DNA from 3 places in the Pseudomonas sp. TWI628 genome. Region 1 is predicted to be linked to each of the others. Evidence: predicted binding sites of a transcription regulator. Region 1 holds the regulator's gene; each other region holds the start of a gene.
The links. The regulator FliA, encoded in region 1, starts transcription of late flagellar genes. The targets are predictions, from matches to a motif close to CTAAAGTTTNNNNNNNNNNNGCCGNTAA.
Positions count from the first base shown of each region.

Region 2: ABE528_RS10990 (methyl-accepting chemotaxis protein) is a predicted target of FliA. The motif match lies at 2,501-2,528, and genes of this name have one in related genera.
Region 3: ABE528_RS18875 (methyl-accepting chemotaxis protein) is a predicted target of FliA. The motif match lies at 3,366-3,393, and genes of this name have one in related genera.

Region 1 is NZ_JBDJMM010000004.1:87,064-93,362, reverse strand. It holds gene ABE528_RS04380 (chemotaxis protein CheA) at 1-1,068, opposite strand, end outside; gene ABE528_RS04375 (protein phosphatase CheZ) at 1,081-1,869, opposite strand; gene ABE528_RS04370 (chemotaxis response regulator CheY) at 1,889-2,263, opposite strand; gene fliA (RNA polymerase sigma factor FliA) at 2,368-3,108, opposite strand; gene fleN (flagellar synthesis regulator FleN) at 3,105-3,938, opposite strand; gene flhF (flagellar biosynthesis protein FlhF) at 4,032-5,339, opposite strand; gene flhA (flagellar biosynthesis protein FlhA) at 5,351-6,299, opposite strand, start outside.
Region 2 is NZ_JBDJMM010000011.1:155,570-161,868, forward strand. It holds partial or broken gene ABE528_RS10980 (NtaA/DmoA family FMN-dependent monooxygenase) at 1-40, opposite strand, end outside; gene ABE528_RS10985 (response regulator) at 296-697, shown strand; gene ABE528_RS10990 (methyl-accepting chemotaxis protein) at 843-2,468, opposite strand; partial or broken gene ABE528_RS10995 (IS3 family transposase) at 2,619-2,921, opposite strand; gene ABE528_RS11000 (SIR2 family protein) at 3,232-4,536, shown strand; gene ABE528_RS11005 (ATP-binding protein) at 4,533-6,251, shown strand.
Region 3 is NZ_JBDJMM010000023.1:88,530-94,828, forward strand. It holds gene ubiB (ubiquinone biosynthesis regulatory protein kinase UbiB) at 1-371, shown strand, start outside; gene hisI (phosphoribosyl-AMP cyclohydrolase) at 444-836, shown strand; gene ABE528_RS18850 (phosphoribosyl-ATP diphosphatase) at 838-1,173, shown strand; gene ABE528_RS18855 (twin-arginine translocase TatA/TatE family subunit) at 1,199-1,471, shown strand; gene tatB (Sec-independent protein translocase protein TatB) at 1,475-1,852, shown strand; gene tatC (twin-arginine translocase subunit TatC) at 1,849-2,640, shown strand; gene ABE528_RS18870 (16S rRNA (uracil(1498)-N(3))-methyltransferase) at 2,637-3,344, shown strand; gene ABE528_RS18875 (methyl-accepting chemotaxis protein) at 3,445-5,361, shown strand; gene ABE528_RS18880 (methyl-accepting chemotaxis protein) at 5,495-6,299, shown strand, end outside.

The DNA of each region.
Region 1 (6,299 bases):
GACGCGCACGGTGGTTTCCGCTTCGCTGGCATGCTTTTCCGCGGCCGGGGCCGGAGTACGGGCTGGCGCTGCGGGCTTGGCGGCGGCCGGCACAGCGGCAGCCGGGGCTGCTGCGGGCCTGGCGACCGGTTTGCTCTCAGCCACGGCCGCAACCGGCGCTGCCACGGCGGCAGGTGCTTCGCCAGCAACGGCTTCACCAGTGAACTTGCCCTTGCCGTGCAACTGGTCGAGCAATGCTTCAAACTCGTGCTCAGAGATCTCGTCACTGCTGGCGGGTGCGACAACGCTTTGCACTGCAGCGCTGGCCGCCGGCAAGGCATCGGCCTGGAAGGTGCCCTTGCCGTGCAACTGGTCCAGCAACGACTCGAATTCTTCGTCGGTGATCTCGTCGCTCACCGGCGCGCTGGCATCGGCCAGCGCTTCGACGGCGGCCACTTCGGGCGAGAACTGGCCCTTGCCATGCAGCTGGTCGAGCAGCGATTCGAACTCGGCGTCGGTGATGTCGTCACCCGCGCCGCCCAGGGTCTCGCCCTGCATCTGCGCTTGGGCAGCGGCCGCTTCGGCCTTGACTGCATCGAGTGAGTCGAGCAGCTGTTCGAACTCGGTGTCGGTGATGTCCGCCTCGGCGGCCACAGGCTCCGGCGCGGCCTCGACAACGGCTGCCGGGGCATCGGCGCTGGCAGGTTCGGCCAGGCGCGACAGGGCTGCCAGCAGCTCCGGCGTAGCCGCGGTCACTTCAGTGCGCTCACGCACCTGGCCGAACATGCTGTTGACCGTATCCAGTGCCTCAAGCACCACGTCCATCAGTTCCGCGTCGACCCGGCGCTCACCTTTGCGCAGGATGTCGAACACGTTCTCGGCGATGTGGCAGCACTCCACCAGCTCGTTCAGCTGAAGGAAGCCGGCGCCCCCTTTTACAGTGTGGAAACCGCGAAAGATCGCATTGAGCAGGTCGGCATCGTCGGGCCGGCTTTCCAGCTCGACCAGTTGCTCGGACAGTTGCTCAAGAATTTCGCCGGCTTCTACCAGGAAATCCTGAAGGATTTCTTCATCGGCGCCGAAGCTCATTAAACGTGCTCCTTAAAAACCCAGGCTGGACAGCAGATCGTCGACGTCGTCCTGACCGGACACAACGTCTTCACGCTTATCGGCATGAATCTGCGGACCTTCACCCCGAGTCGGATGTTTTTCTTGATCTTTTTCAGCGCGCAGCTGCTGGTGGTCATGTTCGATACCGGCAAAACGGTCGACCTGACTGGCCATCAGCACGAGCTTGAGCAGATTGCTTTCTACTTCGGTGACCAACGCAGTGACGCGCTTGATCACCTGGCCGGTCAGGTCCTGATAGTCCTGAGCCAGCAGAATGTCATTGAGGTGGCCGGCGACCTTGCGGTTACCCTCGGCGCTGTGCGTCAGGAAACTGTCGACGCGCTTGACCAGCTCGCGAAACTCCGGCGCTGCGACTTCGCGGCGCATGAAGCGCTGCCAGTCGACGCTCAGGCCTTGCGCCTCGGCTGCCAGGTCGTTGAGCACCGGGGTGCTCTCCTCCACCAGGTCCATGGTGCGGTTGGCGGCACCCTCGGTGAGCTTGACCACGTAGGACAGGCGCTCGGTGGCATCGGTAATCTGCGAGACTTCCTCGGCCTGCGGCATCTGCGGGTCGATCTGGAAGCTGACGATCGCGCTGTGCAGTTCACGCGTGAGCTTGCCGACTTCCTGGTACAGGCCACGGTCGCGGGTCTGGTTGAGCTGATGAATCAGCTGCACCGCCTCACCGAAACGCCCCCGTTCCAGGCTCTCGACCAGTTCCTCGGCATGTTTCTTCAGGGTCGACTCGAACTCCCCCAAAGACGTCTGTGTTGATTCCATGGCGCCCCCCTGACGTGACTCAGCCGTTGACGCGTTCGAAGATCTTCTCGATCTTTTCTTTGAGCACCTGGGCGGTGAACGGCTTGACCACATAGCCATTGACGCCGGCCTGGGCCGCTTCGATGATCTGGTCGCGCTTGGCTTCGGCGGTCACCATCAGCACCGGCATGGTCTTCAGGCGATCGTGGGCACGCACCTTGCGCAGCAAATCGATACCGGACATGCCCGGCATGTTCCAGTCGGTCACCAGGAAGTCGTAATGGCCGCTTTCGAGCATCGGCAGCGCGGTAGTGCCGTCGTCGGCTTCATCGGTGTTGGTGAAGCCCAGGTCACGCAACAGGTTCTTGATGATCCGCCGCATCGTCGAAAAGTCGTCAACGATGAGGATTTTCATGTCTTTGTTCAAGTAGACCTCCAAGCAGTCTCAAACGCGCTCGGCCCCGAGCACGCGTATTCAAATTCGGTACAACGTGGAAAACGACTGCAACGACCCCGGGCTCAACGTGCCCGCCATTCCCCCAGGCGGCTGCGCAGGCGCGCGGCACACTGGCTGTGCAACTGGCTGACACGCGATTCGCTGACCCCCAGCACCTCACCAATTTCCTTGAGGTTCAGCTCTTCGTCGTAGTACAGCGCCAGCACCAGGCGCTCACGCTCCGGCAGGTTGGCGATCGCATCGGTCAGGGCAGCCTGGAAGCGCTCGTCCTCCAGATCGCGCGACGGCTCGACCTGGCCACTGGCGCCGTCCTCGTGCAGCCCTTCGTGTTCGCCGTCCTGCAACAGGTCGTCGAAACTGAACAGGCGGCTACCCAAGGTATCGTTCAAGATCCCGTAGTAATCATCGAGACTCAATTGGAGTTCGGCAGCAACTTCATGATCTTTAGCGTCGCGGCCAGTTCTTGCTTCCACGGCACGCATCGCATCACTGACCATGCGCGTATTGCGGTGCACCGAACGCGGTGCCCAATCGCCCTTGCGGACCTCGTCGAGCATCGCCCCGCGGATGCGGATGCCGGCGTAGGTTTCGAAGCTGGCACCCTTGCTGGCGTCGTACTTGTTGGCCACTTCCAGCAGGCCGATCATGCCGGCCTGGATCAGGTCTTCGACCTGGATGTTGGCCGGCAGGCGTGCCAGCAGGTGGTAGGCAATGCGCTTGACCAGCGGCGCGTAGCGATCCACCAGCTCGAACTGGGCGTCTTTCGACGCCTTGCTGTACATCTTGAAACCGCTCGCATTCATAGCACGGGTCCTGCGCTGGTGGGTTGCACCAGGCGCTCGACGAAGAACTCCAGGTGCCCGCGCGGGTTGGCTGGCAGCGGCCAACTGTCGACCTTCTGCGCGATGGCCTTGAAGGCCAGGGCACACTTGGAGCGAGGGAAGGCTTCGTACACTGCGCGCTGCTTCTGCACCGCCTTGCGCACGCTCTCGTCGTAGGGCACGGCGCCGACGTATTGCAGGGCGACGTCAAGGAAGCGGTCGGTGACCTTGGTCAACTTGGCGAACAGGTTGCGCCCTTCCTGCGGGCTCTGCGCCATGTTGGCCAGCACGCGGAAGCGGTTCATGCCGTAGTCGCGGTTGAGCAGCTTGATCAACGCGTAGGCGTCGGTGATCGAGGTCGGCTCGTCACACACCACCAGCAGCACTTCCTGGGCGGCGCGGACAAAACTGACTACCGAGTCACCGATACCTGCAGCCGTGTCGATCACCAACACGTCGAGGTTGTCGCCGATTTCGCTGAAGGCCTGGATCAGCCCGGCATGCTGGGCCGGGGCCAGGTGCACCATGCTCTGGGTGCCGGAGGCGGCCGGCACGATGCGCACACCGCCAGGCCCCTGCAACAGCACGTCACGCAGTTCGCAGCGGCCCTCGATGACATCAGCCAGGGTGCGCTTGGGCGTCAGCCCGAGCAAAACATCGACGTTGGCCAGGCCGAGGTCGGCGTCCAGCAGCATCACCCGGCGGCCAAGTTCGGCCAAGGCCAGTGACAGGTTCACTGAAACGTTAGTCTTGCCGACGCCACCTTTGCCACCGGTTACGGCGATCACCTGTACGGGATGCATGCTACCCATGTTCGTTGTTTACCTTGTCTCGCTTGGACCCAGACCACGCGCAGCGCACGACAGCCAGCTCCGGAATGTAGGTACTTTGCATACGCTTGCCCCTCAACCCGCACGTCGCGGATTGTGGTAGAGATCAGCGAACATGTCGGCCATCGCCTCTTCGCTGGGCTCGTCCTGCAACTGCACGTTGACTGCGCGAGTCACCAGCTGGTGCGGGCGCGGCAGGTGCAGGTCGTCAGGAATGCGCGGGCCGTCGGTGAGGTAGGCCACGGGCAGTTCATGACTGATGGCCAGGCTCAGCACATCGCCGAGGCTCGCCGTTTCATCAAGTTTGGTCAGGATGCAGCCGGCCAGGCCGCAGCGCTTGTAGCTGTGATAGGCAGCCGTCAGCACCTGCTTCTGGCTGGTGGTGGCCAGCACCAGGTAGTTCTTCGCGGCAATGCCACGCCCGGCCAGGGTTTCCAGTTGCATGCGCAGGGCCGGGTCACTGGCCTGCAGGCCGGCAGTATCGATCAGCACCACGCGCTTGCGCAGCAGCGGCTCCAGCGCTGCTGCCAGCGACTGGCCCGGGTCGACATAGGTAACCGGCACATTGAGGATGCGCCCCAAGGTCTTAAGCTGCTCCTGGGCACCGATGCGGAAACTGTCCATGCTCACCAGGGCCAGGTTCTGCGGGCCGTACTTGAGCACATAGCGTGCTGCCAGCTTGGCCAGGGTGGTGGTCTTGCCCATGCCGGCCGGGCCGACCATGGCGATCACGCCGCCCTCTTCGATCGGTTCGATCTGTGGCACGTCGATCATTCGCGCCAGGTGCGCCAGCAGCATGCGCCAGGCCTGGCGCGGCTCCTGGATTTCACTGGTCAGGTCGAGCAGCTCGCGGGCGATCGGGCCGGACAGGCCGATACGTTGCAGGCGACGCCAGAGGTTGGCCTGCGCCGGCTTGCTGCCCTGCAGCTGGTTCCAGGCCAGCGAGCCGAGCTGCACTTCAAGCAGCTCGCGCAGGCCCGACAGTTCCGAACGCATGGCATCGAACAGGCGCGGGTCAACAGCCGGCTGCGCTGGCGCAGGCGCTGGAGGCGGCAAGTCGACGTGCGGCTCGACCAATGGCTCGGCCGCGGTCAACGACTGGCCGGCGAACAATTGGCGGTTGCCTTCGCTGGCCTCGGCGCGGTTGTCCAGCTCGGCCTGGGCAGTGGCGATGCGCGACTGGGTCTTGCGCAGCTCTTCTTCCAGTTCGGCGTTGGGCACGCGCGGGGCCAGCGCGGACAGTTTGTAGTCCAGCGCGGCGGTCAGTTCGACACCGCCGGCGATGCGGCGGTTGCCGATGATGGCGGCATCGGAGCCCAGCTCATCACGAACCAGCTTCATGGCCTGACGCATATCGGCGGCGAAAAAACGCTTGACTTGCATAACCCACTACCTCAGCCGTTGGGGCCCACTGTGGCAACGATGGTGACTTGCTTGTTATCCGGTATTTCCTGATACGCCAGAACATGCAAATTCGGTACAGCCAGGCGGCCGAAGCGCGACAGCATGGCACGGATCGGGCCAGCTACCAGGAGAATGGCCGGTTGGCCTTGCATTTCCTGGCGCTGGCAGGCGTCGATCAACGAACGCTGCAGCTTTTCGGCCATGCTCGGTTCCAGAAGAACACCGTCTTCCTGACCTTGCCCGGCCCTTTGCAAACTATTGAGCAAGATCTGTTCCAACCTTGGCTCAAGGGTGATCACAGGCAGCTCGGGCTCAACGCCGACAATGCTTTGGACGATGGCACGACACAATCCGACGCGCACTGCTGCCACCAGCGCGGCGGTATCTTGACTCTTGCCGGCATTGTTGGCGATGGCCTCGGCAATACTGCGGATGTCACGCACCGGCACTTGCTCGGACAACAATGCTTGCAGGACCTTGAGCAGCCCCGACAAGGAAATGACACCGGGCACCAGTTCTTCTGCAAGTTTAGGCGAAGCCTTGGACAATACCTGCAACAGCTGCTGCACCTCTTCGTGGCCGATCAGCTCGTGGCAGTGCTTTTGCAGGATCTGGTTGAGGTGGGTGGCAACCACGGTACTGGCGTCGACCACGGTGTAACCCAGCGACTGCGCCTGAGCGCGCTGCCCGACGTCGATCCACACCGCCTCAAGGCCGAATGCCGGGTCGCGCGCGGCGATGCCGTTGAGCACACCGAACACCTGGCCAGGGTTGATCGCAAGCTCGCGATCCGGGTAGATATCGGCCTCGGCGAGGATCACCCCCATCAGCGTCAGGCGATAGGCGCTGGGCTGCAGGTCGAGGTTGTCGCGGATATGCACGGTCGGCATGAGGAAGCCCAGGTCCTGGGACAGCTTCTTGCGCACCCCCTTGATCCGC
Region 2 (6,299 bases), on a different contig from region 1:
TGAACGGGTGCTCGTATCCAGATACGAACGTGATTGAACTCGCCAACTTGATCAAATATTCAGGAAAACTGAAGTCCAGGCTTTGCCATAACCTCGCAGCAGTTCTTGAAGCCACGCCAATCATTCAGGAGAATAGCGAGCACTTCCACCGATCACTGCTGTATTGCCCCCCTGATGATCAGGTGAACTTTATGTACAGTCCACATGTCGTATGCGTGACGAGCTGTCCACGATACATTGAAGCGGCAAGTGGATTCAGATTTTTGTAACCGTAGCTATATGTTCAAGTGCTAGTATGAAAGACTTTCTTCCCGTCGCCGAGATACCCCGCCCTAACGTCCTCATTGTGGAGGACGAACCAACGCTTCGAGAGTTACTGACAATACTGATCGAAGATTGGGGTGCTTCGGTGACAGCTGTAAGCACTGCCGATGAAGGCCGTGAGAAGCTAAGAAAGCAAGGCTGGAGCTTACTGGTCACTGATGTACAGACGCCAGGTTCGCTCAGCGGAGTGGACATTGCCTGGATTGCCAGTGAGCAACACCCTCAGACTAGCATTATTGTGATGAGCGGGTACTATGAGTTTGAAATTAGGCCTCTACCTGATAGCGCCGTATTTCTGCCGAAGCCTTGGCAGGTGACTAAGCTAGAAGAATTAATTTCAACACACCTTAGCAACTCCAAAAAAAGATCATAATTATAAGAATATAACACACAAAAAACAACGATACGCACAAATGAAAAATAGTCTCAAATTATACTTATACCTGAGACCTTTTGTTTAAAAACATAAAAGAGCATCCATGCTAACACCAGTCCAAAACCACATGAAAATCTGAAGCTTACAGCCTAAAGTCTTGCACTACACGATTTAGGCCGACTGCAAGGTTGGAAACTTCCCCACTGGCACTCGCAGTCTGGCTTGCACCCGCAGCGCTTTGGGTAGACAAATCACGAATACTTGTGAGGTTTCGATCAATCTCTCGTGCCACCTGGGCCTGCTCTTCTGACGCAGTCGCAATCAAAACATTTCGCTCATTGATCATAGTGATTGACTGAGAGATTTCCTCTAGCGACTCACTAGCCAGCTGTGCGACAGAGGTAGATTCATCAGCCATTTTCTGACTTTCGATCATAGCCCTAACGGCCTGAACCGAATCATCCTGGATAGAGCCAATCATTTGCTCAATTTCTTGAGTGGATTGTTGAGTACGATGGGCAAGAGCTCTAACCTCATCTGCAACAACTGCAAAGCCCCTACCCTGTTCCCCAGCCCTTGCGGCCTCAATTGCAGCATTCAACGCCAGTAGGTTTGTTTGCTCAGCGATGGCTCTAATCACCTCAATGACTTTACTGATGTCCTGAGCGCGCGAAGAAAGCGTTTGGATCTGCTCACCCGTAGACTCAACATAGGAGGATAGCGCTTGTATAGCTCCTAGGGTTCTCTTAACATTTTCGAGTCCAGATTTGGTGAGTTGTTGAGCTCGCCCGGATGCATCAGCGGCTTCCGCAGCATTCACTGCCACTTCATCAACTGCGGCACTCATTTCATTGACAGCGGTCGCAGCCTGGTTAACTTCATCGTTTTGCTTGACCAATCCTCGACTACTTTCCTCAGTGACTGCTGCCATTTCTTCTGCAGCCGAAGCGAGTTGCGTTGAGCTGTCGGAAATATGGGTCAACGTGTCTTTTAAATTGTTTTGCATTTGAGAGATAGCAGCTAGCATCGCAGCTGCCTCGTCTCGGCCTGAAACCTTGAACGTCTGCGAAAGATCTTTATTCGCGATAACCTTGGCGATTGAAAGCGCTTCATCTAGAGGCTGAGTCACACTCCGCACCAGCAAGTAACCCAAAGCAATTGTGAGCGTCACCACAGTCAAAAGCAGACCATAGATTGTTACTAATCCGCTATGATAGATCTCACCCGCTAACACTCCCGCTGCTTTTGCACCTTGATCGTTATAAACCATCAAATCAGAAATTTGATCAACTAGAGTATTGGTAAGCGGACGAATAGCTGAGCTAATTAACGCCGAAGCAGCCGCGTTGTCACCAGAGACGAGCATAGGTTCTAACTGATTCAGGAGCCCTTCATAACGATCAGCGCTTGCCCTCACCTTGTCGTACAGCGACTGTTCTTCAGGACTTGCCACAACCGACTCATATCTGCCTATGAGTCTTGTGAATTCCCGCCGATAATCCGGAAAAGTTTTTACTGTCTGATCACGAACCACAGGGTCATTCGTGGTAGTTGCTCGAAGACTTTCCAACCTTAGCCTAAGGACACTTGAGTTTATAAGCCCAGCTAGCCGGATGCTGGCCATCCAATTTGTTTCAACATCCTGTTCTGCTTGACGAAGCCTTTCCAACTTATTAGCAGACAACAACCCCATCACAACGACCACAGCGACGATCACTGAAAAAATCAATGCCGCACGAGGCCCTATTTTAAGATCACGGAATTTCATGCAAAACCTCAATCGTAGACACAACTGAATATGTATCGGCTGAATCGTTTAATCCTTTAGGCTTAGAGAAAAATAGCTCCTATCAATGGAGTTGATACTGCCCCTCCTTATGACAGGTCAGCCGATAAACCTTGAATTGCCCCTGGTTTCCTAGACACTCTCCAAGCTCAGGAAATAGCGTTCCTGATACTCTACTGGAGACAGCTGCATAGCACTGCTGTGTCGACGTTTTGGGTTATAGAACATCTCAATGTAATCGAAAATATCACTTCTGGCTTCGTCACGCGTTGCGTAGATCCTTCCTCGGATTCGCTCCCGATTCAAAAGCTGGAAAAAGCTCTCGGCTACGGCGTTGTCGCGGCAGTTTCGCCGTCGGCTCATGCTGCTGACCAAATTGTTGGCCTTAAGGAAGCTTTGCCAATCTGAGCTACTGAACTGACTGCATTGGTCTGAGTCATCATCACTTGCTGCTATGGCTTCTCCCTCAGGCTGAAAAGCCGGTAATAAGCCACCCGTCATTTCATTCGGGCTGTTTAGAGTCAAGCAGTACCGCCGGCTTGCTGTACCTGAAGCCTTCTCGGTACACGTACCTCAGCTATCTTCAAATTCTCATTCTGAAAGAGGGAGTTCTGATCCCCATCTATCAGCTTGAGAACGCTGATGGCATTATGCTCACACTGCGTTGCCCATAGGTTTCATCACGCGCACTCGATGGGCCCATAGGAAGCCATCGGGATACGCCACACCTTCAAGGATCGTGTTGATGTCCAACGAAGACGCCCCGCCAGCCGTCACCCCGTCTGAAGATGCCGGGGTACCCTCGCCCGCTGCTGACAAACCTGTGGAGCTTGATGCCAACCGTAAGGGCCTTCAGGCCTACCTGGCACCAGGAGCTTCTGATTGGGCGCCATTGAATGAAGAAGCCTACATCGTCCTCAAGGGCGTTCCACCACCTGATCCAGCGAGGATCGTTTCCAACCGCACAGCTCTGTCGGATATGCTTGCTGCGGCATTGCAAGTTCCCAATCTGGGCTTCTTGGCAGGAAGTGGAACGTCTTTAGGCGCACCAGGTGGGCCAAGCATGTGGGATCTGTGGAAGCGCTCCATGTGCACAGCTGGCTCAGGGGATCCTACCGAAGCGTCAGCACGCGTGATGGATGTGGTGCACTACAAAGAAACCATCAATCCAAACATCGAGCATTTCCTTTCACAGTGCGACGCCTATCTCGCCTTCAACAAAGACGCGACCGTCGAAGAGTTCGTCAGCGAGGTCAAAGCAGTCATCCTGGACGCATGCTCTGCATTCCTGAGGGCCCCTACCGCCGATATTTCGGCATACAGGCAGTTGCTGCAGAAGCTGGCGAGACGACGAGTTCGAGATCCTCGCCTGAAGGTCTTCACCACAAACTATGACATGTGCTTCGAGACAGCAGCCTCTGACCTCGGCATGATGGCCATCGATGGTTTCTCCTACACCCGTAGGCGGCGGTTCGATGGCAAGCATTTTAGCTACGACATCGTCAGGCGAGAGGCGGAAGGTCATGAGTTCGCCGAAGGTGTGTTCCAGCTACTGAAGTTGCATGGATCAGTCAGCTGGAGCAGAGAGGAAAAGGACATCTACGAGGACAGTGCGCCTACGCCTGCGAACGCGTGCCTCATCTACCCTGCCAAAGGGAAATACCAGCAGGCATTCCTGCAGCCTCACCTGGAGCTTCTGTCGCGCTACCTGGAATTTCTGCGTCAGCCCAACAGTTGCCTCATCGTGGCGGGCTTCGGCTTCAACGATGATCATCTCTCCGAGCCAGTCTTTTCAGCTATCCAATCCAACCCTAGCCTGAAACTCATACTCTGCGATTTCCAATGCATCACGCACCTGCATAATCGGGGGCATCATGGCTCAAGCGACTATTGGGGCAGATTCCATGACCTCGCCAAGCGTGGCCTGGACATCCACTTCATCAGTGGCTCGTTCAGCGATCTGGTCAGCCACATTCCGCACCTGAGAACAGCCTCTCCCGCAGAGCAGTTGGCGAATGCCGTCAGACGCCTGGGGGGCCAAAACGCATGAGTTCTCTCGACGGGATTTTGGCCAGTAACCTCAAAATTGGCGTGGTTTCGAGTGTGAGCGCCCACCTGGTAAAGACCAACCTGGCACATGCCGGCAACGTGAGCGGCCAGTACTTGGGACACAACCGGTACGGTAAAGGTGAAGTGGGCGAGCTCGTGCTCATCGAAGGCCAGCAAGCAGTTCTGCTCGGGCGAATTACCGAGGTGACTTTACCTGACAGGGATCGCACAGAGATTTCCCAGGACTTTGCAGGTAGCCGACATATAGATGCGATCGGCTTCATACGCCTGCTCGGCTCCGTAAACCCGCAATCCTTAAGAGTCACGGCGGGAGTAAGCTCATACCCACGGCTTGGCGACCGTGTCTATTCCGCCCCAGGGGAGTTTATTTCCCAAATCCCGTTGCTGACTTCAACCGGGGTAGACGGTGCACCACCTGAGGTAGCGTTGAACCTTGGTCACGTTGCCGGTGACGGTGGATTTCCTATTGCTGTCACTCCCGAGAAAATTTTCGGAAGGCACTGCGCAATCCTTGGCTCCACAGGCGGAGGGAAGAGCTGGACGACATCCAAGCTGATCGAGGAGTGTCGCCGCTTCTCAGCCAAGGTAGTGCTGATCGATGCCACGGGCGAATACCGCTCACTCGTTGGCGATGACACAGTTCATTGCCACCTTGGCAGCCCTCTCCACTTAGCTGGAGGCTCTGTAGAAGTCGCGATTCCGCCGACGAGCTTCACCGAGTCCGACTTCATAGCCCTCTTCCAGCCATCGGGTAAAACCCAAGGCCCTAAGCTGAGGGAGGCGATCAAAAGCCTCCGACTCGTACATCTCGCACCTGACCTGTTCCCGAGGCACATCGTCTTTAAGGTAGACCAATCAAAAGAGGTCTATCGCGAGGCCATGAACAGAGGAAACAACGCAAGCCTAGTAGGAAATCCAACCACGCCATTTAACCCTCGTAAGCTGGTATCTCAGTTAGTGCAGGAGTGCTGCTACCCGACCGCTTTCAACGATTCTGAGCGTTTTGGGGGTGCGAGTAATGAGATCTCACACTGCTCATCCCTGATGACCCGCATCCTTGGCGTGATGGAGTCGCCGTCGCTGGGCTGCGTCTTCAGTCCCGCTGCCGACCTTCCCAGTTTCGTAGATCAACTGGAGAGCTTCATTCGCAGCGACAAGAAGCTGTTCAGGGTCTGCTTGAGCTCAATTGGATACGAGTTCAACGCTCGTGAGGTCGTGGCCAACGTTATCGGTAGGCTTCTTCTGCAGCGAGCAAGGGCTGAGGTTTTCAGATCAAGACCGCTGATCACTATCCTCGACGAGGCCCATAATTTCCTGGGGAAAACGGTCGGTAACGAGGATGACCTACAGAATCTGGATGCCTTTGAACTAATCGCGAAGGAGGGTCGTAAATACGGGCTGAACATATGCCTAGCGACGCAGCGGCCGCGAGACATAACCGAAGGCGTGCTCAGTCAGATGGGTACCCTGCTCGTCCACCGGCTTACTAACGACCGTGACCGCGAAGTCGTTGAACGAGCCTGCGGTGAGATCGATCGCTCCGCTGCTGCATTCCTGCCAAACCTAAAGCAAGGTGAAGTGGCGATGGTAGGTGTCGACTTCCCGATCCCGGTGACGATTCAGATTGCCAAACCAACTCAGCCACCAAAGTCTGACGGCCCCAGCTTCCAAAGCACTTGGGGGAAGCCAAGCTAGTCTACTACCCAGTGGCGCCCTTCTATCGTTGAAGCGCGCCACTTGCGG
Region 3 (6,299 bases), on a different contig from region 1:
GCCAGCTGTACCCCGACCTGGACTTGTGGAGCACTGCCAAGCCGTTCCTGGAACGCTGGATGCGCGACCGCATGAGCCCCAAGGCGGTGTTCGGCAACATTCATGGCCAGGTCGAGCAGCTACCGCACCTGGCCGGTATGGCCCGCGACCTGCTCGAACGCCTGTCACAGCCGCATCTGGAAGACCCGCAACTGCCGGAGCGCCGCCGCCAGGGCGACCGCTGGGCACTGCGCCTGCTCGGTGCCGGCCTGCTGGGCGGCGGAGCGGTACTGGCCACCGGCGCCGCCGAGGCCGCCAGCCTGGCCGCGCCTGGCGCTTGGCCGGCATGGCTGATGCTGGCTGCCGGGCTTTACCTGATCGTGCGCCAATAGCCAGCCGCGCTGCTGGCTGGCACACTAGCGCAAAGGGCCCGGCACAGGAGCGGGCCCGCTTTGGAGTCGACGATGAAAGACTGGCTGGACGAGATCAAGTGGAACAGCGATGGCCTGGTACCGGCGATCGCCCAGGACCACAAGACCGGACGCGTGCTGATGATGGCCTGGATGAACCGCGAATCGCTGGCGCTGACTGCCGCCGAGCAACGCGCCATCTACTGGTCGCGTTCCCGTGGCAAGCTGTGGCGCAAGGGCGAAGAGTCCGGCCATGTACAGAAGCTGCATGAAATGCGCCTGGACTGCGATGCCGACGTGATCATCCTGATGGTCGAGCAACTGGGCCATATCGCCTGCCATACCGGCCGCGAAAGCTGCTTCTACCGCGTCTTCGAAGACGGCCAGTGGAAAACCGTCGACCCGGTTCTGAAAGACCCGGATGCCATCTACAGCGCAGGACACTGACATGAGCGACACCCTCAACCGCCTGGCCGAAGTGCTCGAAGAGCGCAAACAAGCGGCTCCCGACAGCTCCTACGTGGCCAGCCTGTACCACAAGGGCCTGAACAAGATCCTCGAAAAACTCGGCGAAGAGTCCGTCGAGACCATCATCGCGGCCAAAGACGCCGCCGTGAGCAAGGATTACAGTGATGTCATCTATGAAACCGCAGATTTGTGGTTCCATAGCCTGGTGATGCTCAGCGCGCTGGGCCAGCATCCGCAAGCCGTGCTTGATGAACTGGAGCGCCGCTTCGGGCTTTCCGGGCATGATGAAAAAGCCTCGCGTCAGCCTTCGGCCTGAGCAAACCGTATTCTAGGAGAGCACCATGGGTATTTTTGACTGGAAACACTGGATCGTCCTGCTGGTCGTCGTGGTCCTGGTCTTCGGCACCAAGAAGCTGAAGAACTTCGGCAGCGACCTGGGCGAGTCGATCAAGGGCTTCCGCAAGGCCATGAGCGAAGAAGAGAACAAGCCGGCCGAGCAGACCCCGCCGCCCGCCCAGCCTGTGCCGCCAGTGCAGAACACTGCCCAGCCGCAGCAAGGCCACACCATCGAGGGCCAGGCCCAGCCGGTCCAAGAGCCGCAGCGGAAAGACTGACCCATGTTCGGCATCAGCTTCAGCGAGCTGCTGCTCGTCGGCCTGGTCGCCCTGCTGGTGCTCGGCCCCGAGCGCCTGCCTGGCGCCGCGCGTACCGCGGGGCTGTGGATCGGGCGGCTGAAACGCAGCTTCAATGCGATCAAGATGGAGGTCGAGCGCGAAATCGGCGCCGACGACATCCGCCGCCAACTGCATAACGAGCACATCCTGCAGATGGAAGAGCAAGCCAAGCGCATCCTCAACCCGCTGACGCCACCCGCGCAGCCGCCGGTCACCACGGCCAGCGTGCAGCCACCTGCCGGGCTCGAAGCCAGGCCGGTCGAGCCATCTGCCGCCCCGGTCACACCTCCTGAACCGCCTCAACCGCCGCGAGCCCCATGAGCGAGAACCCGGAACATGACCAGCCAATGCCGCTGGTTTCGCACCTGACCGAACTACGCACCCGCCTGCTGCGCTGCGTGGCGGTCATTTTCCTGATCTTTGCCGGGCTGTTCTCCTTCGCCCAGCAGATCTACACCCTGGTCTCGGCGCCGCTGCGCGAACACTTGCCGGCCAATGCGACGATGATCGCCACCGACGTTGCCTCGCCGTTCCTGACGCCGTTCAAGCTGACCATGATCGTCTCGCTGTTCCTGGCGATCCCGTTCATCCTCCAGCAGATCTGGGGCTTCATCGCGCCAGGCCTGTACCGCCATGAAAAGCGCATCGCCATTCCGCTGCTGGTGTCGAGCATCCTGCTGTTCTACGCCGGCATGGCTTTCGCCTATTTCCTGGTGTTCCCACTGATGTTCAGCTTCTTCGCCAAAGCCACTCCGGAAGGCGTGGCGATGATGACCGACATCGCCGCCTATCTCGACTTCGTCATGACGCTGTTCTTCGCCTTCGGTGTTGCCTTCGAGATCCCGGTGGCCGTGGTGCTGCTGGTATGGATCGGGGTAGTCGACGTGAAGTACCTGAAGAAGGTCCGCCCGTACGTGATCATCGGCTGCTTCGTGGTCGGCATGATCCTCACCCCGCCGGACATTTTCTCGCAAACACTGCTCGCGGTGCCGATGTGGCTGCTGTTCGAGATCGGCGTGCTGTGTGGCAGCCTGATCCGTAAGCGCAGCCATGCCGACGACGAAGCCACCAACGACCATAACGACCAGCCGCCAGCGACCCAGCCGTGAACCTGTTACTCCTTGAAGAGGCCGACTTCGTCTCGGCCGACCGTGTCGTTCTCGCTGATCGGCGCTTCACCCACATGCAGGAAATTCACCGTGTCGCGGTGGGCGACACGCTGCGCGTGGGCCGTATCAACGGCCTGATGGGCAAGGCCACGGTACTGCGCCTGGACACGCATGAAGCCGAGCTGCAGGTCGCCTTCGACCAGCAGCCACCGGCCAAGCTGCCGCTGACCCTGGTGCTGGCCGTGCCACGCCCGAAGATGCTGCGCCGGCTGTTCCAGACCGTGGCCACGCTGGGTGTACCGCGGCTGATCCTGGTCAACAGCTACAAGGTTGAGAAAAGCTTCTGGCAAACGCCCTTCCTCAACCCTGAGACCATCCGCGAGAACCTGATTCTCGGCCTGGAGCAGGCCCGTGACACGGTGCTGCCCGAGGTCATCATCGAGAAGCGCTTCAAACCGTTCGTCGAAGACCGCCTGCCTGCCATCGCCGACGGCACCCTCGGCCTGGTCGGCCACCCCGGCCCCTACCCGGCCTGCCCACGTGCGGTTGAAGGCCCCGTAACCCTGGCCATCGGCCCCGAAGGCGGCTGGATCCCTTACGAAGTCGACCTGTTGGGCAAGGCTGGCCTGGCCCCCGTGCAGCTGGGTGATCGCATTCTGCGTGTGGAAACCGCCGTCACTGCCCTGCTCTCAAGGATTTTCTGACGAACGGGTCAGCTTTCTCCTATCAAGTTTCCCCGGCGCAAGCCGATGGTGTTGGCAACACTACAATAATCAGTGCTGCCACGTTGCCGGGGAGTCGAACATGTACCAATGGTTTTCCCAATCGCTGGGGAATGTAAGCGTCAATCGCAAGTTGGGGCTGGGCTTCGGCCTGGTGCTGTTGCTGACTCTGGCCATCACTTTTACCGGATGGCAGGGCTTGAACAGCGTGACCGAGCGCGGTGACAAGCTGGGCAACATTTCGGTGATCCACCAGTACACCCAGGAGCTGCGCATCGCCCGCCAGCACTACCAGCGCGACCGCAACGATGCGGCCATCGGCGAGCTGGAAAAGGCCCTGGGCAATCTCGAACGCCAGATCAGCTTCATGCTCGGGCAGATCGAGCAGCCCACTGACCGCCAGCGCCTGCAACAGCAACAGGCCGCCGTCAGCCAGTACCAGCAGGCCTTCAATGACCTCAAGCAGGCCGGCCAGCGCCGCGAGGCTGCTCGCGGTGTGCTGGGTGACAGCGCCGACAAGGCCGTCGAGCTGATCAAGCGGGTGCAGCAGCGCCTGCTGCAGAGCGGTGACATCAGCCAATACCAACCTGCCGTGGAAGTCAGCGCGCTGGTGCAGCAGGCGCGCTTCCAGGTGCGTGGCTACACCTACAGCGGTAACGCTGACTACCAGCAGACGGCGCTGAAGGCCATCGACGAGGCGCTGGCCGAGCTCAAGGCACTGCCAGCCAAGCTGCCAGCGGAATATGCCGCCAGCCTCGACGACTCAGCCACCGCGCTGGCCGCTTACCGCGATGCGGTAACCCAGTTCGGCAATGCCCAAAACGCCAGCGAGCAGGCGCTACAGCACATGGCAGACCAAGGCACGCTGCTGTTGCAGACCAGTGAGGCAATGACCGTTTCGCAGACCGCAGTGCGCGACGCGGGCACTGCTCAGGCCAAAGTCATGCTCGGCGGCGCCACGGCCCTGGCCCTGGTACTGGGCCTGCTCGCGGCCTGGGCCATTACCCGGCAGATCATCATCCCCCTGCGCCAGACCCTGGCTGCCGCCGAGCGCGTGGCCAACGGCGACCTGCGCCAGGACCTGCTTTCGACCCGCCGCGACGAACTCGGCCAGCTGCAAGCCAGCATGCAACGCATGACCCAGGGCCTGCGCGAGCTTATCGGCGGCATCGGCGATGGCGTCACGCAGATTGCCAGCGCCGCCGAGGAGCTGTCGGCGGTCACCGAGCAGACCAGCAGCGGGGTCAACAATCAGAAAGTCGAGACCGATCAGGTAGCGACCGCCATGAATGAAATGGCTGCCACCGTGCATGAGGTTGCCCGCAATGCCGAGCAGGCTTCTGAAGCCGCAGCAATGGCCGACCAGCAGGCGCGCGAGGGCGATCGCGTGGTCGGCGAGGCCGTCGCGCAGATCGAGCGCCTGGCCAGCGAAGTGGTCAACTCCAGCGAAGCGATGAACCAGCTCAAGGCCGAAAGCGACAAGATCGGCAGCGTACTCGACGTGATCAAGTCGGTGGCCCAACAGACCAACCTGCTGGCGCTCAACGCCGCCATCGAAGCAGCACGTGCGGGAGAGGCCGGGCGTGGCTTTGCGGTGGTCGCTGACGAGGTGCGCAGCCTGGCCCAGCGCACCCAGCAATCCACCGAGGAAATCGAAGAGCTGATCGCCGGCCTGCAAAGCGGCACTCAGCGCGTGGCCAGCGTGATGGATGCCAGTCGCCAACTGACCGACAGCAGCGTCGAACTGACCCGCCGCGCCGGCAGCTCGCTGGAAACCATCACCCACACGGTGTCGTCGATCCAGGCCATGAACCAGCAGATCGCCACCGCCGCCGAACAGCAGAGTGCCACCGCCGAAGAGATCAACCGTAGCGTGATGAATGTGCGCGACATCTCCGACCAGACCTCGGCGGCGAGCGAGGAAACGGCCAGTTCCAGCGTCGAGCTGGCGCGCCTGGGCACCCACCTGCAAGGGTTGGTCGGGCGATTCAGGCTCTGATGCCCCATTACTCGTGCTGAATTTTCCTACATAACTTTCAGGTCAAGTCCTACAAGCTCTCTGCCGATTGGCAGGGATGGGATGCCGGCACTACGCCAGCATCCCATCCCCACCAACTGGACGGAGACTTGCCATGTTCGGCTACCTCAATCACAGGCTCGGCAATATCAGCGTCGGCGCCAAGCTCGCCCTGGGCTTCGCCGTGGTCCTCGCGCTTACCCTGGCCACCACGGTCAGCGGCTGGCGCGCCCTGGACGGCGCCATTACCCGCTCGGAACAACTCAGTGAGATCGGCCGGATCAATGATCTGGTCAAGGACCTGCGCGCCGAGCGCATCACCTACCGAGTGCTGGCGGACGACGCCAGCAAGGCGCAGATCGCCGGCATCCTGCAGCAGCTCGATGCCATGCTGACCACGCTTCAGCAGCGCAGCAACGTCGATGAGTCACGCCAGATGCTGACCCAGAAACTGCAAATGCTGCAGCGCCTGCGCGATACCTTCACCACCCTGCAACGCAGCGTCGACGAGCGCCGCGCAGTACGCGCGGCGATGCAGGCCCAAGAGCAGAAGCTCAACGACGTCATCGACGACCTGCAGACCCAGGCCCTGCTGAAGATGCCCGCCGACAGCCAGGGCGGCGTGCTTGGCCTGATGGATAACCTTAGCCGCCAGGTCGACACCGCCAATCAGCAAAGCCTGGTGCCGGCATACACCTTCTCGCCCCTTGAGGACTTCGCCAAGGTTGGCGATGTCGCACTGAATGCCGCCGATACCAGCCTCGGCCAGCTGCTCAAGGGCCTTGCGCCACTGGGCCTGCCACGTACGCTGACGGAACAGCCTGGCATCGAACTGGGCAAGTACCGCAGCAGCCTGGAGCAGTACCGCCAAACGGCGCTGCGGGTCGAGCAGTTGCAGAACGAAATGGAACAGATGGGCA